DNA from 2 places in the Nocardioides korecus genome. Region 2 is predicted to be linked to the other one. Evidence: predicted binding sites of a transcription regulator. Region 2 holds the regulator's gene; the other holds the start of a gene.
What was found. The regulator LexA, encoded in region 2, represses DNA repair genes until DNA is damaged. The targets are predictions, from matches to a motif close to TCGAACANNTGTTCGA.
Positions count from the first base shown of each region.

Region 1 (14,713 bases), on a different contig from region 2:
TCGAGTTCTTCCCGCCCAAGGACGAGGCCGGCGAGGAGGTGCTGTGGCGCTCGATCAGCGAGCTCGAGCCGCTGGACCCGACGTTCGTCTCGGTGACCTACGGCGCCGGCGGCACCACCCGTGACCGGACCCTGGCCATCACGGCCCGGATCGCGCAGGAGACCTCGCTGCTGCCGATGGCCCACCTGACCTGCGTGGGCCACACCACCGCCGAGCTCGAGCGGATCCTGGCCGACCTGGTCCGCTCCGGGGTCCACAACGTGCTGGCCCTGCGCGGCGACCCGCCCGACGGCCCGGGCACCGACTGGGTCCCCACCGAGGGCGGCGTCGACCACGCCTCCGACCTGGTCGAGCTGGTGCGGCGCACCGAGGACCTCTCCATCGGCGTCGCGGCGTTCCCCGAGGGCCACCGCGACGCGGCCTCCCTCGACGACGACGTCGCCGTCCTGCGGGCCAAGCAGGACGCGGGCGCGGAGTTCGCGGTCACCGAGATGGTGCTGCGCGCGTCGGACTACGTCGGGCTGGTCGAGCGGGCCGCCGCGGCCGGGGTCGACATGCCGATCATCCCGGGGATCATGCCGATCCTGGGGATCGGCTCGATGACCAAGATGGTGGAGCTCTCCGGGCGCGACATGCCCCCCGAGGTGCTGGCGCGGATCCTGCCCCACGAGGGCGACGCCGCGGCGGTGCGGGCCGAGGGGATGGCGATCGCGACCGAGCTGTGCGACGACCTCCTGGCCGCCGGGTCGCCCGGGCTGCACTTCTACACGCTGAACCGCTCCAAGGCCACGCGCGAGATCTGGTCGGCGCTGTCGCTCTCAGCCTGAGGGGGCTCGTCGGTCGGGTCAGTCGGCGGGGCCGAGGACCTGGGCGACCAGGGCGGCCGAGAGGCCGACCGAGGGCAGCCCGGCTCCGGGCGTGGCGTGGGCGCCGGCGGCGAGCACGCCGGGGATCGGCGTACGAGGTCCCAGGCGGCGGGTGACGGTGGCGCGGCCCTGCCACAGCACGCCCGAGGGCGACCCGTTCCAGGCCCGGACCAGGTCCAGCGGGCTGCGGTCGACCCGCACCTCGACCTGGTCGCGCACCCGGATGCCGGCGCGCTGCACGGCGGTCATGACGTCCTCGGCGATCTGGCCGCGGGCCAGGACCGTCCAGGCGTGGGCGCCCTCCGGGGCCCGACCGCCCGTGCGGACCACCATCAGGGGGTTGCCGTGGAGCACCGTCTCGTGGGGCAGGTCCGGGACCTCGCCGACCAGGCCGACGTGGCACACCACGGGCGGCACGGCGGGGGTGGTGCGCTGCACGTGGGGGGCCAGGGCCGGCATCCGGCGGGGGTCGACCGCGACCACCACGACGTCGGCGTCGACCACGCCCTGCGGGGTGCGCACGCCGCAGGCCCGGCCCTGGTGCAGGACGAGGTCGATCACCGGGGTGCCGGTCAGGACGGTCACGCCGCGGGTGCGCAGCCGGCCCGTGAGCGCCTCGGCCAGCGCGCCCATGCCGCTGGGGGAGGTCCAGATCCCGAAGTTCTGCTCGACGTAGGTCCACAGGCCCACCCACGCGGGCACGTTGCGCAGGTCGTGCCCCTCCATCGTGGCGGCGAGGCCGGCGACCTCGCGCTGACGCGGGTCCTTGAACGAGCGCAGGAGGAGCTTGTGCAGCGTCATCCGGGTGCCGAGCAGCGCCGTGGCCTGCTTGCCGGCGTGCTCGCGCGACCACGGCCGCTCGAAGTAGTCGCGGCGCAGCGCCTCCCAGTCGTCGGCGAAGGTGTCGACGTACGCCGACCAGCTGGCGCCCAGGCCCGGCCCGAGCTCGTCCCAGGCGGCCATCTGGTCCCCGCGGCTGCCCACCGGCAGGTCCAGCACGGTCTCGTCCTCGAACACGTGGCGGCGACCCGGCTGCACCGGCACCAGGTCGAGCTCGCGCTCCAGCGGGCGGCCCGACTTGCGGAACAGGTCGCGCAGCACCGCCGGCAGCAGGGTGTGGGAGGGCCCGGCGTCCCAGCGGAACCCGTCCTTCTCGACGAAGCCGACGGCCCCGCCGACCCGGTCACCGGCCTCCAGGACGGTCACCTCGTGGCCCAGCTTGGCCAGCCGCGCCGCGGTCGCCAGCCCGGCGTACCCGCCCCCCACGACCGCCACCCGCGCCATGCGCCTCACCCTAGGCGGTGCCGGGGGACCGACTGATCCCCGGCTGGCCGGGGACCAGTCGGGTGGTCGGGTGAACGTTCGGCCGACCACCCGTCTGATCGGCCGCGGAGGTCCGGTGCGTTTCCCCGGTCAACCGGGGAAAGGTCACCTCTTCGGCCGAACGATCACCCCAGAACGTCATCGGTCGCCCGAGGAGGTGGAGCTCCTGGGCAGTGCGCTGGTGGCTCAGGTGACGTCGAGGACGGTGGCGCCGGTCATCTGCTGCAGCTCCTCGTAGGTGGTGCTGAAGACGGCCGCGGGGTGGCCGGCGGCGGCCCAGACGACCTCGTGTCGGGCCAGCCAGGGGTCCAGGAACGTGCGGAGCGGGGCCGGGTGGTCGAAGGGGGAGACCCCGCCGATGACCTGGCCGGTGTGGCGGCGCACGAAGGTGGGGTCGGCCCGCGTCAGGGCAGGTACGCCGATCCGCTCGGCGGCGCGCCCCGTGTCGACCCGGTGCTCCCCGCTGGTGAGCAGCAGGACCGGCTCGCCCGCAGCGCCGGCCGCTGCCGCGTCGCGGGGCGCGTCGCCGGCGGCCGTGTCCGGTCCGTCGGACGGAGCGGGCACCCGGAACAGCAGGCTGTTGGCGATCGCGCCGACCTCGCACCCCAGCGCCTCGGCGGCGAGCGCGGCGGTGTGGACGGAGTCGGGCAGGACGACGATCCGGCCGGTGCCACCGCGGGAGGCGAGCTCGGCGCGGAAGCGGGTGACGGAGGGGTGCTCGTCGGTTGGCGACATGCACGGAACGTAGCGCCGATCCGGTCTTGACGTCCTGTCGGACCGCCGGTGTACCTTGGTCCTTGTTCGAACACGTGTTCGAACGACTGCCTCGGTGGGGGATGACCTCGACCCCCATCCTCCACCGGGGCGCTGACAGCGGGTCGAGACGGCTGCAGACATCACGAGGAGGAGCAGGATGCGGCGCTACGACGATCCGGTGGAGGTGCGCCGGGGTGCGGACGAGGACCCGGAGCAGTTCCTGTGGCGGGGCCGGCTCTGGCAGGTGCGCGACGTGGTCGCGCACTGGGTGGAGACCGGCGCGTGGTGGGCACGGCGCACGGGTGACCCGGTGCCCGGTGGTGCTCTCGTCCCCGGCGGTCCCGGGGGCTCGGTCGCCGACGCCGACCTGCTCCGCGAGCGCGAGGTGTGGCGGGTGGCGGCGGCCCGGGGCCGGGTGGCGGCGGCGTCCGCGCCCGGGCACGACCCCGGCTACGGGGTCTTCGACCTGGTCTTCAGCTGGGCCGAGGGCAGCTGGCAGCTCACCCGGGCGATGGACTGAGGGAGTCGACATGACCACCACGAGGATCTCCGGCGGGCGCGGCATGCACGCCCCGTCGTTCCTGCCGGCGGCCACCCACTCCTACCTGGAGCGGGCCGCGGAGTCGCTGCGCGAGGCGATCACCGCACCGACCGTCCCCGAGCGCTACGCCCACGCCCACGTCTCCGCCCTCCGGGCCACCGCCGCGCTGCTCGCCGCCCGGGCACGACCGGTCTCGGCGCCGCGGCGGGGGCGCCAGAAGAACGCCTGGGTCCTGCTGAGCGAGGTGGCCCCCGAGCTGTCCGAGTGGGCGACCTTCTTCGCCGCCGGCGCGTCCAAGCGGGCGGCTGCCGAAGCCGGGTCGCGACGGGCCGTGACCGAGCGCGAGGCCGACGACCTCGTCCGCGACGCCGACCACTTCCTGGCCCTGGTGGAGACCTCGCTCGGGCTGACCGAGCACCTCCCCATCCGGGTGGCCTGATCGGCCCGACGCTCCCGCCCCCCCGACCCCTGACTGCCCCGACGATATCCCAGGAGACGACGTGCCGGACCCGTTCGTGCACCTGCACGTGGCCTCGGGCTTCTCGTTGCAGCACGGTGCGTCCCACCCCCACGTCCTGGTGGAGCGGGCCGCCGAGCAGGAGATGGACGCGCTCGCCCTGACCGATCGTGACGGCACCTACGGCGCGGTGCGGTTCGTCAAGGCGGCCCGGGCAGCCGGCATCCGGCCGATCCTGGGGGTCGACCTGGCCCTGACCCCCGACCCGGCCGTGCCGTCGGAGCACGGCGTCGTCGGCAGCCGCGTGCCCAGGGCCGGCGCCGGGTCGCGCACGCCCGTCCGGGGAGGGGCCTCCCGCGACGCCCGGCTGCCCCGGGTCACCTTCCTGGCCAGCGGCCGCGACGGGTGGGCGGCACTGTGCCGGCTGGTCTCGGCCACCCACCGGGCCGGCGCGCGGGGCACGCCGGTCTGCGACGACGCGCTGGTGGCCGAGCACGTCGCGGGGCACGACGTACGCGTCCTCCTCGGGCCGGCCTCCGAGCTCGGTCGCTGTGCCACCGCGCGGCGCGACGACCTCGCGACGACGGTGCTGCGGCGCTGGTGCGACCTGGTGGGGCGCGAGCAGGTCGTCGTCGAGGTGGTCTCCCACCGGCTTCCCGGTGCTGGGCCGGGCACGGCGACGCACGCCGCCCGGATGGTCGGGGTGGCCGCGGGTCGGTCGGGCCGGGGCCCGCACGTCCCGGTCGTCCTGACGAACGTGGTGCGCTACGCCGACCGGCTCGACGCCCCCACGATCGACGTGCTGGACGCCGCCCGGCGGCTGGTGCCGATGGACCTGCGCCACCTCGACCGGCGCAACGCCGAGGGGTTCTTGAAGTCCGGCCAGCAGATGCGGCTCGTGGCCGAGGAGGTCGGACGGCAGGCCGGCCTCGGCGAGCGGGGTGCCCGCGACCTGCTCGCGACCACCCGCGCGGTGGCCGACCGGTGCGTCCTGGACCCCGGTGCCGATCTCGGGCTGGGAGAGGTCCACCTCCCCGAGCTCGAGATCGTCGGTGCGGCCCGGCCCGCGATCACCGTCCGCGGCGAGACCGCCGCCGACGCCGCGCTGCGCGCCCGGTGCGAGGCCGCGGTGGGCCGCCGCTACGGCGGTGCCCCGCGCCAGCGGATCTGGAAGCGGCTCCTGGACGAGCTGGAGACGATCTCGATCTTGGGGTACGCCCCCTACTTCCTCACCGTCGGCGACGTCACCGCGATGGTGCGCGACATGGGCATCCGCAGCGCCGCGCGCGGGTCGGGGGCCGGCAGCCTGGTCAACTACCTGCTCGGCATCTCCGGCGTCGACCCGCTGCGCCACGGGCTGCTGATGGAGCGCTTCCTGTCCCCGCTGCGGCGCTCGCTGCCCGACATCGACATCGACGTGGAGTCCGCCCGCCGGCTGGAGGTCTACGACGCGATCTTCGCGCGCTACGGCCGCGTGCGGTGCGCGACGGTGTCGATGATGGACACCTACAAGGTGCGCCACGCCATCCGTGACGTCGGGGCGGCGCTGGGGATGCCGGTGGGAGAGGTCGACGCCATCGCCAAGGCGTTCCCGCACGTCCGGGCGCGCGACGCCCGGCTCGCCCTGCGCGACCTGCCCGAGCTGCGGGCCACGGGTCTCGCCCGTGAGGCCGCCGCTGGGGAGTGGGGCAGCTTCGACCTGTTCTTCCGGCTGGTGGAGAGCCTGGACGGGCTCCCGCGGCACATCGCCATGCACCCGTGCGGGGTGCTGCTCTCCGACCGCTCGCTGCTCGACCGGACCCCCGTCGAGCCGAGCGCCCTGGGCTACCCGATGAGCCAGTTCGACAAGGACGACGTCGAGGACCTCGGTCTGCTCAAGCTCGACGTCCTCGGCATCCGGATGCAGTCCTCGATGGCGCACGCGGTGGCCGAGATCCGCCGGGTGGAGGGGATCGAGGTCGACCTCGACGACGAGGTGCAGGTGCCCTTCGACGACTCCCGGACCTTCGACATGATCTCGGCGGCCAAGACCCTGGGCGTCTTCCAGATCGAGTCACCCGGTCAGCGCGAGCTCGTCGGCAAGTCCGGCATCGAGACCTTCGAGGACATCATCGCCGACATCTCGCTGTTCCGGCCCGGGCCGGTCAAGAGCGACATGATCACCCCCTACCTGGAGGTCAAGCAGGGGTGGCGCGAGGCCCGCTACCTGCACGCGGACCTCCGGCCGATCCTGGAGCGCACCCGTGGCGTGGTGGTCTACCACGAGCAGGTCATCGAGATGATCGCCGAGTTCGCCGGGGTGACCTACGCCGAGGGCGACGTGCGGCGCCGGGCCCTGGGCGACGCCGAGGGGATGGCCGACACCCGGACGTGGTTCTTCCCGCGCGCACTCGGACGCGGCTACCCGCTCCCGGTGGTCGAGCAGCTCTGGAGCGTGATCGCGGCCTTCGCGTCGTTCGGCTTCTGCAAGGCCCACGCCGCCGCGTTCGCGCTGCCGACCTACCAGTCGGCCTGGCTCAAGGCCCACTACCCGGCGCACTTCATCTCCGGGCTGCTGACCCACGACCCCGGGATGTACCCCAAGCGGTTGATCCTCGACGACGCCCGTCACCTCGGCATCGCGATCCTGGGTCTCGACGTCAACGCCAGCGGGTCGGCGTACGCCGTGGAGAAGCTGCCCGACGCCACCCCGCTCCCGCAGCCGGGTGAGGGCCTGGGGATCCAGGCGACCACCGACCGCATCCGACCGCGCGGGGGCATCTACCGGACGCTGCCCCTCGCGAGGGCTGAGGAACCGCGCGATCACCCCGGTCGCGGCCAGGTCCACGACCAGAGGACCGACGACCCGTGGCCGGACCCGATGGGTCGCCCGAGCCAGGAGCCGGGCGGCGCTCCGGCCCCTGGTCGAGGCGACCAGCCCCCCTGGTCCGGTCACGGGTGGGGGATCCGGATCGCGCTGTCGGAGGTCCGGGGGATCGACGACGGTGAGGTCGAGCGGATCGTGGTGGCCCGGGAGGGGGCGCCGTACGTCTCGCTGACCGACCTCTGGCAGCGCACCCAGGTCTCTCGGCCCGTGCTCGAGCGCCTGGTCCAGGCCGGGGCCCTGGACTCCGTGCACGGCATCGGGGCCACCGCGGGCGCCGGGCGCCGGCACCGGGTCACCCGTCGCGACCTGCTCCTGGAGGTCGGCGACCTCGACCGGCTGCAGCGGTCCTCCGACCGGACAGCCACCTGGAGGCGTGCGCGGGGCCGCGGCACCACCGGGACGCGACGCACCACCGACCTCCCGTCCGCGACCGCTCCCACCGGTGCCCTCCCGGTCCCGTCCACCCCGACCGTGCGGCGACCGCAGGCGTCGTCGGTGCAGCTGTCGCTCGACCTGCCCGACACCGGCGCCCGGGACGGCAGCGGCCTCCCGGAGATGACGGACTCCGACCGGGTGCGCGCCGAGCTCGACATCCTCGGGCTCGACGCCAGCCGCCACGTCGTGGACTTCCACACCGCGTTCCTGGACCGTCTCGGCACCACCCGGTCCGTCGACCTGCTTGCCGCCCGCAGCCACTCGGAGCTCCTGGTCGCCGGGGTCAAGGTGGCCACCCAGACCCCGCCGATCCGCTCGGGGCGTCGGGTGGTCTTCCTGACCCTGGACGACGGGACCGGGCCCGTCGACGCCACCTTCTTCGAGGACGCCCAGGGTCCCTACGCCGCCACCGTGTTCGGCAGCTGGCTGCTCGTGGTCCGCGGCGAGCTGCGCCGCACCGGACGCCGCGGGGTCTCGGTGCGAGCGACCGGCGCCTGGGACCTCGGTGCCCTGCACGACCTGTGGACCACCGCCGGCATGGACGCCGTGCACGCGCGGATGACGCGGCCGGGCCACGAGCCCGACGGCGCGACGAGGTCGTCGGCGGCGGCCGACGGGTCCGGCGGACCCGGTGGGGTCGGTGGGACGGGTCCCACCCGGGTGCTGGTGCACACCAGCGGGTTCAGGGTGTCGCCGTACGCCGACGTGGCCCCGGCCGGTCCGTCGCCAGGCACGGTCACCGGCGAGGTGGCACGCAAGCTGTGGCACCGCAGCCCCGGGAGCGCCGGATGAGTCGACCGGCCGCCGAGCCCGAGCGCCGTGGCCCGGGCGGGCCCCTAGAGTGGCCCTCGTGGAACGCCCCTACGAACGCCGTACCAGCGCCCGCACCGCCGTGGTCTGGGAGGCCGTCCAGTCCCTCCTCGAGGGCTCGGCGGGCGCAGCAGCGGCGAACGGCGGCGCTGGCGACGCGGGGGAGCCGCGCGAGCAGCGCGTCCTCGACATCGGCGGCGGCACCGGCGGGTTCGCGGTGCGGGTCGCCGGGCGGGGCCACCGCGTCACGGTGGTCGACCCCAGCCCCGACGCCCTGGCCGCGCTGGCCCGACGGGCCGCCGAGCAGGACGTCGCCGACCGGGTCACCGGTCTCCAGGGCGACCTGGCCGGCCTGGCCGAGCTGGCGCCGGACGGGGGGCTCGACCTGGTGCTCTGCCACGGGGTGCTCGGCCTGGTCGACGACCCCGTGGCCGCGCTGCGCACGATCGCCTCGGTGCTGCGTCCGGGCGGGAGCCTGTCGCTCGTGGTCGGTCAGCGTCACGCGGCCGTGCTCGCGCGGGCCATGGCCGGACACTTCTCGCAGGCCTCGGCGCTCCTGGTCGGCGACGTCGCCCGGGAGGGCTCGCGCGGCGTCGAGCGACGCTTCGCGGCCGAGGAGGTCACCGACCTGCTCGAGCAGGCCGGTTTCACCGTCGCGGGCATCCACGGGGTGCGCGTGTTCACCGACCTGGTGCCGTCCTCGCTGCTCGACCTCGAGCCCGGGGCATCGGCGGCGCTGCTGGAGCTGGAGCGCGCTGCCTCCACCCGCCCGGAGTACCTCACCGTGGCCAGCCAGCTGCACGTCGTCGCCACTCGCTGAACCCGACCCGGAGCTCCCCGCGCAGCCTGCCGGGGTCCTGACCGGCACGCCCCGGCACGGTGGTGCGCGGTGAGGCTCGACCTGTCCCACGACTGCCCGTTCCTGCACGTCGACATGGACGCCTTCTTCGCGTCCGTGGCGACCCGTGACCGACCGGACCTGGCCGACGTCCCGGTGATCGTGGGAGGCGGGCACCGCGGGGTGGTCCTGGCCGCCAACTACCCGGCCCGGCGCCACGGCGTCCGGTCGGCGCTGCCGATGACCCGCGCCCGTCGGATGTGCCCCGAGGCCGTGGTCCTGGCCCCCGACTACGCCGAGGTCGAGAGCGTCTCCTCCTCGGTCATGGAGATCTTCCGCCAGGTCACCCCGCTGGTGGAGACGCTCTCGGTCGACGAGGCCTTCCTCGACGTCTCGGGCGCCACCCGCCGCTGGGGGAGCCCGCGCCAGATCGCGGAGCACATCCGGGCCCGGGTCGCCGACGAGCAGCGGATCACCTGCTCGGTCGGGGTGGCGGGCTCGCTGTCGGTGGCCAAGCTGGCCAGCCGCCGGGCCAAGCCCGACGGCGTGGTCGTGGTGCGACCGCGCGAGGTGACGCGGTTCCTGCACCCCCTCGACGTGGGGGAGCTGTACGGCGTGGGGGAGAAGACCCGCGAGCAGCTGCACCGGCTGGGCCTGAGGACCGTCGGCGACGTGGCCCACACCCCCGTGAGCACCCTGCAGCGCGGGATCGGCGTGGCCGCCGGCACCCACGTGCACCACCTCGCGTGGGGCACCGACCGGCGCACGTTGACGCCCCGCCGCGGCGACCACGAGCCCGACCGGAGCATGGGGGCCGACGAGACCTTCGGGCGCGACGTCGACGACCGGGCGGTGGTGCTGCGGGAGCTGCTGCGACTGTCGGCCAAGGTCACCGGCCGGATGCGGCGCGCCGGCGTCGTGGGGCGCACCGTCACCCTGCGGGTGCGGTTCGCCGACTTCACCACCGTGACCCGCTCGCGCACGCTGTCCGACGCCACCGACGTCACCAGCGAGGTCCACGCCACGGCCAGTGCGCTGTTCGCGGCGCTCGGCCTGCAACGGGCGCGGATCCGTCTGGTCGGGGTGCGGGTCGAGGGCCTCGTCCCGCGCGAGCAGGTGCAGCGCCAGCTCGTCCTCGGGGCCCGCGAGCAGGGGTGGGAGGAGGTCGACCGGGCCGGTGACGCCGCGGCGTTGCGCTTCGGTGGGGGCGCCGTACGCCGTGCGACGCTGCTGATGGGCGATCGGCCATGACGCCACCCGAAGTTGTCGGCCCACAATTTGGGGACCCGTCTACCGCCGTGACCACACCCTGCCTAGACTCGAGAGAGCACCAGGTCGCTGGGAGGTTGACGTGCCGCTCTCTGAAGAGGAGCTCCGACTGCTCGAGCAGATGGAGCAGGCCCTTGCCCAGGAAGACCCCAAGTTCGTCTCGACGCTGCGGGGCAGCACGCTGGCGCGGGCCGCCAAGCTGCGCAGCGTCGGTGCCGCCGTCGTCTTCGCCCTCGGGGTCGCCCTGCTGATGGGCGGCGCCATGAGCCAGCAGACCTGGCTCGGCATCGTCGGGTTCGTGGTCATGCTGGCCTCGGCCACGATCGGGCTCGCCGCCTGGCGGGGGCGTCATGCCCCGCCGGCCAAGCCCGCCCGCAGCGAGGACCAGCTCTTCGACTTCGACGACCACCCGCACCGGTTCGACGTGATCCAGGGCGGCCGCGGTGAGCGCCGGACCCGTCGCGCGTCGCGCAAGCTCCCGAAGGCGGCCGCCCGTCGTTCCTCGCCCAAGCCCACCGGCACCTTCATGCAGCGCATGGAGCAGCGGTGGGAGCGCCGTCGCCAGCAGGGCTTCTGACCCACCGACGAGGCGGCGCCTGCTGACGAGGCGGCGCCCACCGACGAGGCAGCGCCTGCTCGATGCGGTGGCGCACGCCCGAGGCGACGTCTCCCGGGCCGATCTGCGACGACGACCTGGCCAACGGCGGGTGACCCGACCGGCGGACGACCGCTGCTACCCCGGGCCGCGTCGGTCGAGCAGGGAGGCCGGCAGCAGCCGCGCCCGCCACACCCGCACCCGGCCGCGTCGCCCGGCCTCGGGACGGTCGACAGAGCGCGCCATCAACCGGCACCACCGCTCCACGGCAGCGACGGTCCTCGTCGCCCCGGCACCGTCGCCGCCGCGGCGCGCCCGTGCCTCCGGACCGGCTCCCGTACCACGGTCGAGCACCGCGACGGCGTGACCCGCGTGGCCGCGCGACGGTAGGCCCGCGCCCGGCGCGTAGCGACTGCGCTCGACCTCCCCGAGCAGGTGGTCCAGGGCGGCAGTGTCCTCGGGGCCGGGGTCGACCTGGCGCCCGAGCGCCCGCGCCTGCTCGCGCGGTGAGCGGTCCTCGGGCCAGGCCAGGCCCAGGTCGAGCGCGGTGGCGCGCAGCTCCGACCACGCCCCCTCGGGGAGGTGGCCGGCGTCGTGGGGGGCCAGCCTGAGGCGTCGCTGCCGACGACGCAGCAACCCGGGCAGCGCGAGGACGAGGACCAGCAGGAGCGCGCCCCCACCGGCCAGCAGCACGGTCAGCACCGGGTGCCCCGAGCCGGAGGTCTGCGACGACGGGTCGTTGCGCTGCTGCTCGACCGGGGTCGGGGTGGGTTGCCGCGTGGCCCGCGGGGTCGGAGCCGCCGTCGGCGTGGGGGCGGTCGTGGGGGCGCTCGCCTCCGGACGGGTGTACGCCGGTGTGGCCCCGGTCCGTGAGGCGGGCGTGGGCTCGAAGCGGACCCACCCGGCGCCGGAGAAGTACATCTCGGGCCAGGCGTGCCGGTCAGCCGTGGTGTAGAGGACGCGGCCGTCGGCCTGGCGCTTCCCGTCGAGGAACCCCACGACCACGCGCGACGGGATCCCGAGGGTGCGTCCCATGGCGGCCATGGCGGCGGCGTACTGCTCGCAGTAGCCGACCCGGCTGGTGGTGACGAAGTCGGCCAGCAGCTGCATCCCGGACCCGCTGCGCTGGTCCAGGGAGTAGGTGAACCCGCCCTTGGAGCGGAACCACTCCTGCAGCGCCACCGCCTTGGCGTAGTCAGTGGTGGCGCCACGGGTGACAGCGCGGGCCTGACGGCGGATCACCGAGGGGAGGTTGTCCGGCAGCGCCGTCATCTCCTGCCGCAGCCGCGCCGGGGCGGGGCGGGCGCGGGTGAGGAGCTGGGGCGTGAGCGCCGGCTCGAAGGCCGTGACGGAGTAGGACAGGGAGCGGGGGGCGTCGCCGCCGACGTGGGCCACGTCGAGGGTGCGGGAGTCGTAGCGCCAGTCACCCTGCACCGCCACCTGACGCACGGGCGAGGGCAGCGGCAGCCACAGGGTGGCGAAGGACGGGGCGAGCTGGAGCTGCCACTGCGACTCGGTGCCGCCGAGGCTCGTGGCCAGGCCCGGCGGGGAGGGGAAGATGCCGTCCGCGCCGTTCTGCGGGCTGAGCAGGCGCGGCGAGGGGTGCCAGTCCTGGCTGGTGAAGCGGTCGAGCACGGTCGTGGTGAGGTACGACGTGCGCCTTGCCTCGGTGCGGGCGTAGAGCAGCGGGACGTCGCGCTGCTCGAGCAGGTCGCGCCGCAGCCGCACGAACGGGTTGACCACCTCGAGTCGCTCGCCGCCGCCGCTGCCGGCGCTGGTCCCGGAGCCGGCCCGCCGCAGGGGCTCGCCGACGGGCAGCAGCGGAGCGGCGAGCAGGGCCAGCACCACGGCGCCGACGCCCACCTGCCACCAGGTGCTCGAGGGGCTGCCCGACGGGCCCTCGTCGGCGGCGTCCTGCCCCGGGCCGGCGGTGACCAGCAGGCGGGCGAACAGCAGGGCCGCGACGACGAAGACGGGCACCGTCAAACCGGAGTCGAGGATCGAGATCGGGACCGCGAGGGCGACCAGCAGCGGCAGCGCTGCGAGGGCCGGGCGTCGCAGGCCGCAGGCCAGCAGGTCCACGGCGAGCACCACCGCCAGGCCGCAGGCCGTCAGCAGGGCCGCGGTCGCGACCGGCGCGGCCCCCACCGGGGAGGCGTAGTAGTCCAGCGTCCGTCCGCCCTCGACCACGAGCAGGTCCAGGCGCTCCAGCGACCCCCACGTCGGCACCACCCCGAGCACCGACCGACCGCCGGCGAACGCGGCGTTCAGCCCCAGGACGGCGCCGGCCAGCTGCGCCGTCACCACGGCGTACGCCGGCAGGCCCAGCACCCGCAGCCCGCTCCCGACCAGCGCCACGAACACCCCGACCGCCGCCGTGGCGAGCAGGTGGAGCCCGGGCCGCTCGACCATCCCGGACCACGACAGCAGCACGACCAGCGAGGTCACCAGCGCGAGCAGGGGCGGCCCCGGCCGCCAGGGCGCCCGCCTCACCGACCCGCCCCCGACCCGGTCGCCCCGACCCCGGCCAGCTGAGACCAGACCGTGGCGACCGACCCGCCGCGCGTCAGCGTCCCGGCCCGCCAGCCGGCCCGGAGCAGGGCCGCCGCCGTGGGCGCCTCGGAGCCCGAGGCAGCCGGTGGTGCGGACCAGGTCTCCACCCCCAGCACCACGGCGTACGCCGACCGACCGCTGGCAGCGACCCCGGCCAGGAGGCGCTGGTCCGGCTCATCCACCCGACCGAGCACCGCGACCACCGCCCCGCGGGAGCCGGCGCCGTGGGTGCGGTCGAGCAGCTCGCGGACCGTGCCGTCGGCCAGCTGGGTCACCCGGCTCGGCGTGATCAGCGCGAGCCGCTCGAGCTGGTGGGCCAGCGCCACCGGGTGCGACCCGCCCTCGACCCGGTGCCCCAGCGGGTGCGCGCCGGGGGAGTCCCCCGCGGAGCGGCCGGCTCGCCCGGCCCCGCCCGGACGCGCCGTCGCGCCGCTCGCCGTCACCAGCCGGGCGTCGACGTCCTGGTCGGCCAGGGCGCCCAGCACCGAGGCCGCCACGACGACGGCCCGCTCGAACGCCGAGTCCGGGGAGGGGGAGGACGAGCCCGGGTAGCCGACCACCCGGTCGTCGAGGAGCACGGTGCAGCTCGGCCGCCACTCCTGCTCCTCGCGCCGGACCATCAGCTCCTCGACCCGGGCGCTGGTGGGCCAGTGGATCCGGCGCAGGTCGTCGCCGAGGGCGTACTCCCGCACGGACACGTCCGGCGTCCCGCCCCCCAGCACCTCGCGCACCGTGCGCGCGCCGGCGCCGGTGGGTCGCCCGGTCGGCCCGACCGGGGCCAGCGCCTCGGTCCGGGGTGTGACCAGGAGGTCGGCCGCCGCGGGCAGCGTCGAGCGGGCCACCGCCATGCCCAGGGGGTCGGTGGAGCGGACCCGCACGGGTCCGAGCACGGCGTGGCCCCGAGGGCCGGTGGGCAGCTCGAGGTGCAGCGAGGCGCGGCCCTCGCGCAGCAGCGCGGGCAGCCGGGCGCGGCGGGGGCCCCCCAGGGCCGGCGGCAGGACGAGCTCGACGGTGGTGGCCGCGGCGCGACCGCCGGTGTTGACCACCTCGAGTTCGACCCGGGCGGTGCCGCCGGACTCGACGTGCGAGGCCGGCAGCCGCAGGTGGACCTCCAGGCGCCGGACGGTGCGCCGCTCGCGCCGCACCGCGAGCAGGCTGAGCAGCGGCACCAGCACCGCGAGCAGCCCGAGCCGGACGAAGTCGCGCTCACCGACCACCATCCCGCCGATGACGGCGGTCACGCCGCAGGCCAGGAAGCAGCGCCCACGGACGGTCAGGTGTCGCACGGCCGGCGTCCCTAGCGACCGGCGGGGGCCGGCGGGGGCACCGGCACGCGCTCGAGCACCTGCTGCACCACGTCGTCGGCGGTCCGTCCGGCCATCGTGGCCTCCAGGGTCACCAGCA
Region 1 covers NZ_BAAGZO010000003.1:63,632-78,344, forward strand. Annotated here, with positions in the region: gene metF (methylenetetrahydrofolate reductase [NAD(P)H]) at 1-827, shown strand, start outside; gene ACYVDA_RS06515 (phytoene desaturase family protein) at 846-2,150, opposite strand; gene ACYVDA_RS06520 (YbaK/EbsC family protein) at 2,376-2,924, opposite strand; gene ACYVDA_RS06525 (DUF6504 family protein) at 3,103-3,465, shown strand; gene ACYVDA_RS06530 (SAV_6107 family HEPN domain-containing protein) at 3,476-3,925, shown strand; gene ACYVDA_RS06535 (DNA polymerase III subunit alpha) at 3,987-8,036, shown strand; gene ACYVDA_RS06540 (methyltransferase domain-containing protein) at 8,095-8,874, shown strand; gene dinB (DNA polymerase IV) at 8,944-10,143, shown strand; gene ACYVDA_RS06550 (DUF3040 domain-containing protein) at 10,244-10,738, shown strand; gene ACYVDA_RS06555 (transglutaminase family protein) at 10,895-13,249, opposite strand; gene ACYVDA_RS06560 (DUF58 domain-containing protein) at 13,246-14,595, opposite strand; gene ACYVDA_RS06565 (AAA family ATPase) at 14,607-14,713, opposite strand, start outside.
Region 1: the regulator LexA is predicted to act here: its motif matches at 2,991-3,006, upstream of ACYVDA_RS06525 (DUF6504 family protein).

Region 2 (14,713 bases):
CCTATCGAACGCCCTGCGGCGGCGGGATTGGCAACCCCGCCACAGGTGCGTCGGTCTGCCCCGGCAACATCTGCGGGCCGGGTCAGACCATGTACCGACTGTGGCGAATTACGACTGCGGCAGAGCAGCCGCTGGGGCTCACCTGCACCGGCGGGGCCGGACCACCGGCTCTCCCCGCAGCGCTGGCTGCTCCCCCGCCGCCCCAGGTCACGGACGCGATGGTGCTGACGGCGTTCCGGCGCATCCCGGTGCCGGGGCTGAGGTCGATCAGCCAGCCGGCGGGGAAGACGCTCATCAACTTCGACACGATCTTCCACACCCAGGCGCAGCCCCTGACGCGGAACGTCACGCTGCTGGGGCAGCAGGTGCGGCTCGCCATCCGGCCGGCCCGCTTCACCTGGGTGCACGGGGACGGGACCAGCAGCACGACGACGACCCCGGGGGCGGCGTACCCGAGCAAGGAGGTCGTGCACCGCTACCAGCACGCCCACACGACGGTGGAGCACCGCGTGGTGGTCACCTGGACGGCGCAGTGGTCGCTCAACGGCGGCCCGCTGCGGCCGGTCACCGGGACCGTCACCACCACGGGCCCCGCGACCCCGCTGCGCGTGGCCGAGGCCAGCCCGGCCCTGTCCGGCGAGGGCCACTGAGGCACTGCTCGAGCCACCTCGGGACCGAGACACCGCTAGCGTCACCCCATGCTGCTGCGCCGACGTCCTCACCTGCCTCGGACCACCGGTGACGCCGGGACAACCTCCCGTCGACTCACCGCGGGGTACGCGGTGCTCGCGGCCACCGACACCTGGCTGGCCGGACGCCCTGAGGCGTGGGCGCACCGGGCCCGGGTGATCACCAAGCCCGCTCTGATGCCCACGCTCGCGGGCTCGTTGCTCCTCGCCCCGGGCGCCGCCACCTCGCCAGTGCGGTCCTCCACCCTCGTCGCCGAGGTGGCCGGGTGGGGTGGCGACGTCGCCCTGCTGCGTGAGGGCACCGGAGCCTTCCTGACCGGGGCGGGCAGCTTCGCCGTGGGCCACGCGGCGTACCTGTCGGGGTTCTGGAGGCACCGTCGACGCGAGCCCCTGCTCGACGCACTGGGTCCGCGCGTCGTGCTGGCGACCGCGGCGACCACCACGCCGGTGATCGCCGTCCTGGCCGGGCGGCACGACCGGGTCCTCGCCCTCGCCGTCCTGGCGTACGCCGGCGCGCTGGCCACCATGACCAGCGCCGCGCTCCACCTCGACCGGGAGCTGCCGACCCGCGCTCGCGTCCTCGTCGGGGCGGGGGCCGTCCTGTTCCTGGTCTCCGACACCGTGCTGGCGTGGAGGACCTTCGCACCGCCGCCAGCGCTGCCCCCCGCACCGGGGCCGGCGGCGGAGCTCACCTCACCCGCCACCGGGGTGCCGGCACCCAGCCCACGACCCGACCCGTGGGAGCGCCTGGTGATGGGGACCTACACGACGGCTCAGCTGCTGATCCGTCTCGGAGCCGGTGCCGCCGGCACACCGAGCGTGGTCTCGACGACGGACGCACGGCTCCGCGCCTGAGTGATCGCCGTCTCGACCGGCTGGACGTGACCGTGGGGCGGAACCGGTGTGATGCGGTCCCGCCCCACGTCTTCCCCTGCGCCACCGACCCGGGTCGAGGAGGTCGGTGGCGCGAGCAGTGTGATGCCTCAGCCGAGGGGAACGGCGAGCTTCTGGCCCTCGCTGAGCGAGGACGACGGGAGCGAGTTCAGCTCCTGGATCTGGTGCACCGTCTCGCGGATGTGACCCGGGGCGGCGACGTCTGCGGCGATCCCGTAGAGCGTGTCGCCCGCGTGGACCGTCACCACGCGCACCGGGGGCGGCGTGCCGGCGTCGCGGGTCGCGACCGCGGAGAACCCGCCGAGGGTCAGCAGGACGGTGAGGGCCGCACCCAGGAACACCGCGAGCGCGGTCAGCCGACCGCGCCGGGTCAACCGCACCCGGCTGCGGGCCGGGGCCGGGGCGGCCCGTCGCGCGGTGGCCCGCCGGGGGCCGGCGGTGCGCTGCTGCGGCACGACCAGGGCGAGCCGACGGTCGCCGTAGTCGAGGTCGAAGACCGTGGCGAACTCGACGTCGGTGGCGTCCAGGACCGGGCCCGCCGAGCGGACCAGGGCCTCGAACGCGGAGTCGTCGTGGACGTGGGGGGTGATGTTCAGCGTGCTCATCGGTCAACCTCTTTCGGGGAAGTGCCCGCTCCGGGTGGAGCGGACGAGGGAAGCGACCCCTGCTTGGTGTGTGCTCCGATGTCTATCGGCGACCACCGACAAGACCTTCCGCCCGGACGGGCTGGACCTTGGATCGGTGACGTCCGAACAGACATTCGATCGAACACATGAGCGACGTTAGAGCACGTGTTCGAACGGAATCAAGCATTTCGTCGAACAAATGTTCGGACGGGCTCGGCGCTGAGCGCGACACGCCGTTCGAACATGTGTTTGAAGTGACCCGTGTGACTGGACTAGGTTCCCTTCCATGGCGACTCGCGAATCCTCGAACGGCAAGAGCACCGCGGGTCGCGTCACGGAGCTCCCGGACGCGGCCCCCGACAGCACGGGACTGACCCCACGTCAGCAGCGCATCCTCAACGTGCTGCGCGAGAGCATCGAGAAGCGCGGCTACCCGCCCAGCATCCGCGAGATCGGCGAGCTGGTCGGCCTGACCAGCTCCTCGAGCGTGGCCCACCAGCTGCGCGTGCTCGAGCAGAAGGGCTTCATCAAGCGCGACCCCAACCGGCCGCGCGCCCTCGAGGTCTTCATCCCCGAGCTGATGGCCGCCCGTCGTGCCATCAGCGAGGCCGACGAGGCCGGCTACGACCCCACCGGGTCCGGCGACGCCATGCCGACCGCCACGATGGTGCCCATGGTCGGGCGGATCGCCGCCGGTGGGCCGATCCTGGCCGAGGAGCGGGTGGAGGAGATCTTCCCGCTGCCGAAGTCCCTGGTCGGCGACGGCACCCTGTTCATGCTGGAGGTCGCCGGCGATTCCATGATCGACGCGGCGATCTGCAACGGCGACTACGTGGTCGTCCGCAAGGAACAGACCGCCGAGAACGGCGACGTCGTGGCCGCCCTGCTGGACGGCGAGGCCACGGTCAAGACCTTCCAGCGCAAGGACGGGAAGGTGTGGCTGATGCCCCACAACGACGCCTACGACCCCATCGACGGCACCTACGCCACCATCCTGGGCAAGGTCACCGCCGTCCTGCGGAGGATGTGATCCCGAGATTGTGTGACTGCTTTGTCCGTTTTGGGTGACTAGGACGGTTTTGCGGCGCATGATCACGGGGTGACCCGACGTACGACCTCTGCCCTGGCTCTCGTGACCGGCGCCCTCGTGGCGTCCGGTGCCGTTGTGACCGTCGTCCACGGCGGCGCGGAAGCGGCGCCCGGCCCCGGCGCCACCCGGGAGCAGGCCGGTGTCCAGGCTGTCGCGGCGCCGCCCGTCACGGTGCGCACCTCGTCGATCGGGAGCAGGCGCGGGACGTCGGCCCCGACCGGCGCCCCCGCGCTGCCGAAGCCGGCCGCCACCGCCGGGTCGACGTCCGTGCCGACCAAGCCGCTGCGTCACGGCTCGCCGGTCCACGTGGTCGCCACCAGCAACCTGCTTGCCCGGCCGACCCACGGACAGGCCGCGGTCGACGCCCTGGGGGGCCGGATCCACGAGGCCGCCCGTCGCAGCGGCGTCAGCGCCGGTCGCCTGCGCCAGCTGCTGACCACCGACTCCACCGCCTGGGTGGGTCGCAACGGCAGCCTGTTCTACCTCGACCCCGCCGCCCACCGCGTCGAGGCGGGCGCGGCCACGACGTCCGGCCCGAGCACGACGGCTCGACTGGCCCTGCCGGCCGACCAGACCTTCAAGCTGCACAGCAACCCGGGCTCGACGCACAAGATCTTCCTCGACATGGACGGGGCCTACGTCAGCGGCACCGGCTGGAACTACAACGGTCTCGCCGCCGGCTCCGTGGCCGGCGTCAACGGCGGCGGCAGCACCTTCACCGAGGCCCAGGACGCCTGGATCCAGGAGGTCTGGCGCCAGGTCTCGGAGGACTACGCGCCCTTCGACATCGACGTCACCACCGAGGACCCCGGTGTCGCCGGCTACACGCGCTCGAGCGACACCGACACGGCGTACGGCACCCACGTCGTGTTCACGATGAACTCCGCCACCAAGTCCAAGCTCTGCAACGGCGTCAACTGCCTCGGCCTGGCCATGGTCGGCACCTTCGACCTGGTCGACTCGGCCGGCGTCTACCAGCCCGCCTGGGTCTTCGCCGACGCCACCACCAACGCCACGATCGCCGCACAGGGCGCCGCCCACGAGGCCGGCCACACCCTGGGGCTGAGCCACGACGGCACCAAGACCGCCGGCGCGGGCAGCTACTACGCCGGGACCGCCGCCTGGGGTCCGATCATGGGCTTCGCCACCAACCGGGCGTTGAGCCAGTGGAGCAAGGGCGAGTACGCCGACGCGAACGAGACCCAGGACGACCTGGCCGTGATCGCCGCCAACGGCGCTCCCCTCAAGGCCGACGACCACGGCGACACGACCGCCACCGCCGACCAGCTCGGCGCCGCGACGTCGTACGCCGCGACCGGGATCATCTCGACGCGCACCGACGTCGACGTCTTCGCCGTGGACCGTGCCTGCACGGGCACCTTCACCGCCAGCGCCTCCGGGATCGGCGCGCAGACGGCCCTCGACCTCTCCCTGTCGCTGCGCGACTCCACCGGCGCGCAGGTCGCCTTCAACAACCCCGCCAGCGGCAACACCGGCGGGTCGTGGCCCCAGTCGACCGGCATGAACGCCGCGATCTCCACGACGCTGGGGGCGGGGCGCTACTACCTGACCGTCGACGGCGTGGGCGCCGGCGACCCGACGAAGACGGGTTACTCCGACTACGCCAGCCTCGGGCAGTACACCCTGGCCGCCTCGGGCTGCAGCGCGGCCACCGCCTCCCCCACGACGCCGGCCCCCTCGATCACCCCCACCCCGACGCCCTCGCCCACCGGCTCCCCCTCGACGGCACCGGTCACCGCACCGGAGCACCCCCCGACGGTCACCGTGAGCGCCTCCCCGACCACCCCGCCCGTCACCATCCCGGCGCTCTCGCGCCCCGGCGCCCCGCGGATCGGCTCGGCCTCCTCGGGCTCGTACGGCGGCTCGGTCACCGCGACCGCTCGCTGGACCCCGCCGCTGACCCTGGGCGGCGCCCCCATCACCCGCTACCGCGTCGCCGCGCGCAAGCTCGACTCGCGCAACCGCACCGTCGCGACGTACTACGCCTCGTCCTACTCCGCTCCCACGGCCCGCAGCCTCTCGATGCGCCTGCCCCGCGGTCGCTACCAGTTCGTGGTGATGGCGTGGAACAGCGTGGGGGCCTCCACCTGGTCGTCGGCCTCGCGGATCGTGACTGCTCGCTGAGTCGCAGACCGGGGCGGGCTGGGTGGCTCTTCGAGGGTGACCTCGGCGTCATGCCCACACATTTGTGTAGCAACTGCAGCTCGTCGACCCGCTGACGACGCCGTTGCTACACATTTGTGTGGCAACGGCGCTCGAGGACCCCCGCCCCCGTCAGGACCTAGCGGGCGTCGGAGGCGAGGCGGGCGAGGGCCTTGCGGACGACGGCGGGGTCCTCGGTGGTCCACATCGGGGGGAGGCTGGCGCGCAGGAAGCCGCCGTACCGCGCGGTGACCAGGCGGGGGTCGAGGACGGCCACGACGCCGCGGTCGGCGGTGGTGCGGATCAGGCGGCCGGCGCCCTGGGCCATCAGCAGCGCGGCGTGCGAGGCGGCGACCTGCATGAAGCCGTTGCGCCCCGCCTGGTCGGCGGCCTTCTGGCGCGCCGACATCAGGGGGTCGTCGGGCCGCGGGAACGGGATCCGGTCGATCAGCACCAGCTGGCAGGTGTCGCCGGGGACGTCGAGGCCCTGCCACAGGCTCAGCGTGCCGAAGAGGTTGGTGTGGGGGTCCCCCACGAACTGGCGCGAGAGCTCCGGCAGCTGGGCCTCGCCCTGGGCGAGCGTGGTCAGGTGGGGCAGCGCCTCGCGGACGTGCTCGGCCGCGGCCTCGGCGGCGCGACGGCTGGAGAACAGCCCGAGCGTGCGACCGTCGGCGGCGTCGACCAGCTCGGTGATCTCCTGCAGGTGAGCGGCGGTCAGCCCGTCGCGCCCCGGCTGGGGCAGGTGGCGGGCGACGTAGAGGATGCCTTGCTTGCCGTAGTCGAAGGGCGAGCCGACGTCGAGCCCGGTCCAGGTGCCCTCCTGCGCCGCGGTGGCCCGCTCCGAGGGCCACATCCCCAGTGACCCCGCGACGGCGTCGAAGTCGCCGCCGAGCTTGAGGGTCGCGGAGGTGAACACCACGGTCTTCTCGGCCAGCAGGCGGTCGCGCAGGGTGCCGGCGACCTCGAGCGGGGCCACGCAGAGCGCAAAGCCGCCCCGGTTGCGCTCGCGCTCGTTGATCCACAGCACGTCGCGGTCCGAACCGGCCGCCATCCGCTCGGCGGTCGCGAAGATCTCCTGGGCCCAGCCCTTGGCCTGGGTGGCGCCGGCATCCGCGGGCTGCGCGGCGCCGGGCTGCTCGCGCGGGAAGGCGGAGACCAGCGTGCGCGCGGCGTCGCGCACCTGGGCCAGCGCGTCGGCCAGCTCGGCCGGCACCGACTCCAGCCGTCCGCCGCCGGCGGCCTCCATCGCCGCCGCGAGGGCCTCCCCCGCGTCCCCGAGGTCCACGGCCGCGTCGCCCTCGACGTAGCGCTCGGCCCGGCGGCTCGTGCGGTCGACCTCGGTGGCGGTCAGCTCGTCGGTGGCGGCCTGGGTGACCCGGGCGACCAGCTCGTGGGCCTCGTCGATCACCGCGACGTCGTACTCCGGGATCATCGGGACGCCCTCGATCGCGTCGATCGCCAGCAGGGAGTGGTTGGTGATGATCAGGTGCGACTGCGCGGCCCGCTCCTTGGCGCGCTCGGCGAAGCACTCGGTGCCGAAGGGGCAGCGGGTCGCGCCCAGGCACTCCCGCGCGCTCACGCTGACCTGGCGCCAGACCCGGTCGGTGTGGCGCGGGGCGTGGTCGCGCTCGCCGGTGCCGCCCTCCTGGGCCTCCTCCTCCACCCACTCGCGCAGGGCCAGGACCTCGGCGCCGAGACCGCCGGTGGGCAGGTCGACCAGCGTGCCCTGGTCGTCGGGCACGCCCTCACGCACGCGGTGCAGGCAGGCGTAGTTGGACCGGCCCTTGAGCACGGCGTACGACGTCTTCTCCTCCACCGCCCCCATCAGCGCCGGGAGATCGCGCTCGACCAGCTGGTGCTGCAGGGCCAGGGTGGCGGTCGCGATCACGACGCGCTTCTCGTGGAGCAGCGCGGGGACGAGGTAGCCCAGCGACTTGCCGGTGCCGGTGCCGGCCTGCACCAGGAGGTGGCGACCCTCCTCCATCGCGGCGGCCACGGCCTCGACCATGGCGACCTGACCGGGTCGCTCCTGGCCCCCCAGGGCCCTCACGGCGGTGGACAGCACCTCGCTCGCACCACGTCCGGACCCCTCGACCACCCGAGCACCCTACGTGTCCGCAAGGACACCGGTGGCCACGACCTGCGGACCTGGGGACGGCGCGCCCGCGGGTTCAGGAGGGGCGTGACCAGACCAGCTCGGCCAGGAGGCCCACGTGGTCGGTGTGGGGCACCTCGACGGTCCAGGTGCGCACCCCGAGCAGCTCCTCGGAGACCAGCACGTGGTCGATGGCGATCACCGGGCGCAGCCAGCTCTCGCGCCAGCGCGAGGGCCAGGTCGGCTGCCAGCCCGAGCCCGCCTCCTCCCCGGCGTCGCGCACCCCGGCCCCCAGTACCCGGCGGAAGGGCTGGTGGTCGCGCGTCGCGTTGAGGTCTCCTGCGAGCACGACCGGTCCGTCAGCGGCCGCCACGGCGGCCCGCAGGCGCCCCAGGTCCGAGGCCCACCGCCGCGGCGAGACCACCGGCGCCATGGTGTGCGCCGCCAGCAGCGTGAACGGCCGCGGGCCCGCGACACGCACCTCGTAGCCCCCGTTGGCCAGCCGCAACGAGCGCAGCGTGCGCAGCCCCCACCGCGACACCACCACGGTGCCGTCCGCCCCGGTCGAGGCCCGCCCGGCGCGGTGCGGCAGCAGGGCCATGAGGCCGGCGGCCTCCAGCCGCGCCAGGCACGCGGGCGTGACCTCCTCGAGGACCACGACGTCGACGTGGTGGCGCGACACCGCGCGGACCACGGCCCCCGCGTCCCCGGCTCCGAACTCGAGGTTGGTCGTCATCACCGTCGGTCCCGACCCCGGGGACGACGACGCCGTAGCGGCACCAGCAGGCGCGGCGGCGACGAACAGCGGAGCGAGCACGACCACGTGCACCGCCAGCCCCACCACGCTCGTGACCGCCACGCCGGCGCGGACGCGGCGCCAGGCTGCGGGCACGCCGCTCCCCCGGGCGCGGCGCACGCGCCCGAGCGCGGCCCGGCAGCGAGGACGACCAGGAGGGCGGCGTACCCCAGGACGGCGTAGGAGGAGAACGACGCCGCGGCCACGACGGGCCCGTGGTCACCGGGCAGGAACCGCGTCAGGCTCAGGACGACGAGCCCCGCGGTCGCCAGGACGACCGACGTCCACCACCCCCGGAGCACGTGGACGGGCGCCCGGCTCAGCTGCTGGAGTACGCCGAGAGCTCGCCCGCGAGCGACTCGTTGACGCGCGCGACCAGGGACGTGCCCTCGCCGGTGTGCTCCATCGAGACCACCTCACCGTGGTCGTGCACCTTGCTGAGCAGGTCGCCCCGGTCGTAGGGCAGCAGCACGGCGACCTCGACCGCCGGGCGGGGCAGGTCGGCCTCGACCGCGGCCAGCGCCTCGGCGATCCCCTCGCCCGTCCGGGCCGAGACCACGACGGAGTGCGGCTCGCGCTGGCGCAGCCGGGCCAGGACCATCGGGTCGGCGGCGTCGGCCTTGTTGATGACGATCAGCTCGGGCACCTTGTCGGCCCCGATCTCCGCGAACACCTCGCGCACGGCCGCGATCTGGCCCTCGGGGTCGGGGTGGGAGCCGTCGACGACGTGCAGGACGAGGTCGGAGTCGGCCACCTCCTCCAGCGTCGACCGGAACGCCTCGACGAGCTGGTGGGGCAGGTGGCGCACGAACCCGACCGTGTCGCTCATCGTGTAGACGCGTCCGTCGCTGGTCTCGGTGCCGCGCGTGGTGGGGTCCAGCGTGGCGAACAGCGCGTCCTCGACGAGCACCCCGGCGTCGGTGAACCGGTTGAGCAGCGAGGACTTGCCCGCGTTGGTGTAGCCCGCGATCGCGACGCTGGGGATCTCGTGGCGCACCCGGTTGCCGCGCTTGGTGTCGCGGGTGGTCTTCATGTGCGCGAGGTCGCGCCGCAGCTTGGCGATCTTGGTGTTGACGCGGCGCCGGTCGGTCTCGAGCTTGGTCTCACCGGGGCCACGGCCACCGATGCCCGCACCGCCCGCGACCCGGCCACCGGCCTGGCGCGAGAGGTTGCCGCCCCAGCCGCGCAGCCGCTGCTTGAGGTAGTTCAGCTGGGCCAGCTCGACCTGCGCCTGGCCCTCGCGGCTCTTCGCGTGCTGGGCGAAGATGTCGAGGATCAGCGCGGTGCGGTCGACGACCTTGACCTTGACCTTGTCCTCGAGGTTCCTGAGCTGGCTGGGCGCCAGGTCGCCGTCGAGGATGACGGTGTCGGCGCCGCTCGCGGCCACGATCTCGGCCAGGCCCTCGACCTTGCCGCGACCGATGTAGGTGGCGGGGTCGGGGCTGTCACGCCGCTGGTAGAGCGCGTCGAGCACCTCCGAGCCGGCCGTCTCGGCCAGCGCGGCGAGCTCGGCCATGGAGTTCTCCGCGTCGGCCACTGTGCCGCTGGTCCAGACGCCGACCAGGATCACGCGCTCCAGGCGCAGCTGGCGGTACTCGACCTCGGTGATGTCCTCGAGCTCGGTGCGCAGGCTCGCGACCCGGCGGAGCTGGTGGCGCTCGGCCAGGTCCATTGCGCCGGTGCTGTCGTCCTGCTCCTCGCCCTCGAGCGCGGAGGCGGGACGCCAGGTGGGCCCCGTCGGCTCGGCGGGCGTGGTCGCGGTGCCGTCGTCGGTGGTCGCCTCGGGCGCGGTCCCCTCGTCCCAGTCCGCCGTGTCGGCGAGCTCCTGGGCGAGGTCGAAGTGGTGGGGTGCGTTCGTCATGTGCCCTCCAGCGTAGTTCGCGGGGCGAGCGGCGGCGAGCCGGTTTCGTCCCGGCGCTCCCACGGACCACGGCATTCCTGGCCCAGACGGCGTCCGAGGCCTGAGACTAGGGGGGTGCACCGCGTCCCCCTGCGCCTGCTCGGGTGGGTCCTGGCCTGCCTGATGGCCATCGCGCTCGGTCGTCAGGTCGTCCTCGCCGACACCGGGCTGGCCCTGTTCTGGCCCGCCGCCGGCGTGGGCGCGCTCTGGCTGCTCTCCAGCGGCTCGGGTCGGCGGGCCGCCGTCGACGCCGTGGTCCTGGGGGCCACCGTGGCGGCGTACTTCCTCGTGGTGGAGCCGATGCCGCTGCTCGAGGCCGCGCTCCTGGGGGCGGCCAACGCGACCCAGGCCCTCGTCGTACGCCGCCTGGTGGGGACGCGTTCCGGCCCCGAGCCCGTGCGGACCACCCGGCAGCTGGCCCGCCTCTTCGCCGCCTCCCTGCTCGCGGCGCTCGCCGGGTCGGTGCCGGGCTGCCTGGCGGTCTGGACGAGCGGGGCCGACCTGGACCGCGTGCTGGTCGTGGGCTGGGTGGTGCGCAACGCGTGCGGCACGTTCGTCGTGGCGGCCGCCGTGCTGACCTGCCTCGGGGACGGGCTGCGGTCCCCCACCCGGGGGACACCCGTACGCCGACGCGCGGTGGCGGCCGAGCTGGCGCTGACGCTCGGCACCACCGTGCTGGTGGGGCTGGTGATGTTCGGGGCCACCCGAGGCACCCCGCTCGGCTTCCTGCTGATCGGCGTCGCGGCGTGGGTGGGGTTCCGGTTCGCCCCGGCGGTCGGTGCGATCTACTCGGCGGTGTTCGGGACGCTGGTCATCCTGCTGACCCTGCTGGGCCAGGGGCCGTTCGGGACGCTGACGAACCTCTCGGCCCGGGCCACGGTGGTCCAGGCGTTCGTCACCATGACCACCGGCCTGGTGCTGATGCTGGCCCTGGGGGTCGCGGAGAAGAACGCCCTGGCCCAGCGGCTGGCGAGCGCGGAGGCCCGGGCCCGCACCCGGGCCGACCTGCTGGACGCCGTCACCGAGGCGATGGCCGACGGGCTGTGCGTCACCGACTCCTGGGGCCACGTCGTCCTGGCCAACTCGGCCGCGGCCGAGCTGGCCGGCGGGGACGAGCACGGCCGTCACGTGCACGACCCGGACGACCCCGGCTTCCTGCACCCCGACGGGACCCGGGTGGCACCGCAGGACCTCCCCCACGCCCGGGCCCTGCGCGGCGAGCGGGTCGCGAGCACCGACGTGGTCCGCCTGGACCCGGCCACCGGCCAGGAGACGGTGCTGGCGACCACGGCCGTGCCGCTGCACCTCGACCGGTCGGGCTTCGAGGACGTGGCGCCCGACGAGGACGGCCCGCTCGCGGTCGTCCTGCTCCACGACGTCACCCACGAGCGGGCCGAGAAGCGGATGCTGGAGAACTTCGCCGGGGTGGTGGCCCACGACCTCAAGGGGCCGCTGACCGGCGTCCTGTCCTGGGCCGAGATCGCCCGCGAGCAGCTGGGCGGCCCGATAGACCCGGACTCGGTGGCGGCGGCCCGGGCGAGCCTGGCCCGGATCGACGGATCGGCGACCCGGATGAACGCCCTGATCACCGACCTCCTCGACTACACCCTGGCCGGCAGCGCCGAGCTCCAGGTGCACTCGATCGACCTCGACGAGGTGGTGGCCTCGGTGGTCGCCGACCTCGAGGTCACCGGGCCCGCGCCGGTGGTGCAGCACGAGCCGCTCGGCCACGTCCTGGCCGACCCGCTGCTGATCCGCCAGCTGTTCGCCAACCTGGTCGGCAACGCGGTGAAGTACGTCGACGAGGGGGTCCTGCCCCAGCTGACGATCGAGTCCCGGGTCCGCGGCGACCGCCTGCAGGTACGGGTCACCGACAACGGCATCGGCATCCCCAGCGCGGACCGGGGCAAGGTCTTCGACAGCTTCTTCCGCTCCACCACGACGGGCGCCTACCCCGGCACCGGCCTCGGCCTGGCCATCTGCGCCCGAGCGGTCGAGCGCCACGGCGGGCGGATCTCGGCCCGCCCGGGGCCCGAGGGCCAGGGCACCACGATGATCCTCACGCTGCCCCTCGACCCGGCCCCCCGCCCGGAAGCGCTCGGTCCGCCCGCCCTGCTCGAGCCGCTCCCGTCGGCCGACCTCACCGCGTCGGTCCAGCAGGGCCCGTCTCTCGAGCCGGCCTCGTCGGTCGAGCCGGTCGAGACCCCCGGCCCGCTGACCCTCCCGTCACCCCGGCCGTCGTCCGGGTCCGACCCGACCCCGCAGGGCGCGTCCGGCCCCGACGCGGAGGCGGCACCGGCCTGACGGTCGGCCCCGGCCCGGCTGACGGCCCGGCCGGCAGGGGACCGACCGCTCCCGACGGCTCAGCGGCGGCCCGGGCGGACCACCAGCGCCGACCCGCCGCCACGGCGCACCGGCTCCGAGACGGCCGTCAGGCGGCCACCGCGACCGAACTCGATCGCGGTGGCCGCCCCGATCTGGGCGGCGCTGGTGAAGGCGTCGCCCGAGGGGGTCAGGGTGTGGCCGTAGGTCTTCAGCAGGTCGCCGTACTTCGCGATGAACTCGGGCTCGGCGGTCACCGCGGGGGTGTTGCGCTGGGAGGCCCGGGGCGCGGCCATCGCCTGCTCGATCGTCATGCCGCGGTCGAGCCGGTCGAAGAGGAGCTGCAGGACCGTGGTGATGATGGTCGAGCCGCCGGGCGAGCCGAGCGCCAGGAACGGCCGGCCGCCGCGCAGCACCAGGGTCGGGGAGATCGAGGAGCGCGGTCGCTTGCCCGGCTGGATCCGGTTGGGGTCGTTCGCCGGCATCGTCGGGCCGTAGGAGAAGTCGGTGAGCTCGTTGTTGAGCAGGAACCCGCGCCCCGGCACGGTGATGCCCGAGCCGCCGGTCTGCTCGATGGTCAGGGTGTACTCCACGACGTTGCCCCACCGGTCGGCCACGGTCAGGTTGGTGGTGTTGATGTTCTCGGTGTCCTGCGCGACCTTCCCGCTCGCCGACGCCCCCGAGCAGCGGCCGTCGTACGACGTCACGTCGCCGGCCGCGACCGGCTTGGTCGCGGCGTGCTGCGGGTCGATCAGGCAGGCGCGCTCCGCGGCGTACCGGTCGGAGAGCAGGTCGGCCAGCGGGACGTCGACGTACGCCGGGTCGCCGACGTACTTCGCGCGGTCGGCGAAGGCCAGCGCACTGGCCTCGAGGTAGTGGTGCAGGGCGTCGCCGTCGCTCATCGCCGGGACGTCGAAGCGCTCCAGGATGTTGAGCGCCTCCCCGACCGTGGACCCACCGCTGGAGGAGGGCGCCATGCCGTAGACGTCGTAGCCGCGGTAGCCGATCCGGGTCGGCGCCTGGTCGCGCACGCGGTAGCGCGCCAGGTCGCCGGTCGAGAGGTAGCCGGCGGGCACCGGCAGGTCGGGGTTGGCCCGCGTCGGCGGGTGCTGGGCCGTGCGGGCGATCTCGGCGGCCAGCGGGCCGGAGTAGAAGGCGCGCAGGCCCTTCCGGCCGATCAGCGCGTACGTCGCCGCGAGGTCGCGGTTGCGCAGCACCGACCCGACGGCGGGCGGCTGACCGCCCGGGAGGAACAGCTTGCTGGTCGCCGGGAAGTTGGCGAACCGGCGCTGGTTGTCGGCCGTCTGGTCGTGGAAGGTCTGGTCGACGGTGAAGCCACGACGTGCGAGCCGCTCGGCGGGCCGCAGGGTGCTGGCCAGGCTGCGGGTCCCCCACCGGCGCAGCGCCCGGTCCCAGGTCGCGAGGCTGCCGGGGGTGCCGACCGAGACGCCGCTGGTGACCAGCTCCGGGGTGAAGTTGTAGGGCTTGCCGGTCCTCGGGTCGTCGAAGGCGTTGCTCGGCATGGTGGCGGGAGCCGTCTCGCGACCGTCGATGGTGCCCACGCGTCCGGTGCGCGCGTCGTAGTGCACGAAGTAGCCGCCGCCACCGATGCCGGAGCTGTAGGGCTCGGTCACGCCCAGGGCCGCCGCCGTGGCGACCGCGGCGTCGACGGCGTTGCCGCCGCGGCGCAGCACCTCCAGGCCCACGCGGGAGGCCTCGGGGTCGACCGAGGTGACGGCACCGCCGTAGCCCGTGCTCGTGGGGGTCTTGACGTTGTAGCGCCCGCCGACGGGGACGTGCGGGCCGTCGGGGCGGGTCGCCACGGGCTGGCCCGAGGCTCCCTGCGCCGGGGTGCCGGGCAGGGCCGCGACCCCGACCAGGCCGGTCAGGACGGCGGCGCCGATCGCGCCCGCGCGGCGGCGGCCGCTGGTGCGGCCCGCGTGGCCCGGGTGACCTGGGTGACCGGGGTGACCTGAGGTGGTGCGCATGCGTGCTCCCGAGAGGTGGTCGTCGTCGCGGCCCGACCGTGACGGCCGGACCCGGTCTCATTCAGGCACGGCCCACCGACACCGCACAAGCACCGGCCGGGCCGTGGGTCGCGCCGGTCGCGTGTTTCCCGCGGCCGGGCACGGGTACGC
Region 2 covers NZ_BAAGZO010000002.1:261,627-276,339, reverse strand. Annotated here, with positions in the region: gene ACYVDA_RS04585 (hypothetical protein) at 90-650, shown strand; gene ACYVDA_RS04580 (lysoplasmalogenase) at 699-1,544, shown strand; gene ACYVDA_RS04575 (LysM peptidoglycan-binding domain-containing protein) at 1,673-2,188, opposite strand; gene lexA (transcriptional repressor LexA) at 2,496-3,239, shown strand; gene ACYVDA_RS04565 (M12 family metallo-peptidase) at 3,342-5,444, shown strand; gene ACYVDA_RS04560 (ATP-dependent DNA helicase) at 5,602-7,560, opposite strand; gene ACYVDA_RS04555 (endonuclease/exonuclease/phosphatase family protein) at 7,634-8,449, opposite strand; gene hflX (GTPase HflX) at 8,673-10,025, opposite strand; gene ACYVDA_RS04545 (ATP-binding protein) at 10,329-12,557, shown strand; gene ggt (gamma-glutamyltransferase) at 12,617-14,563, opposite strand.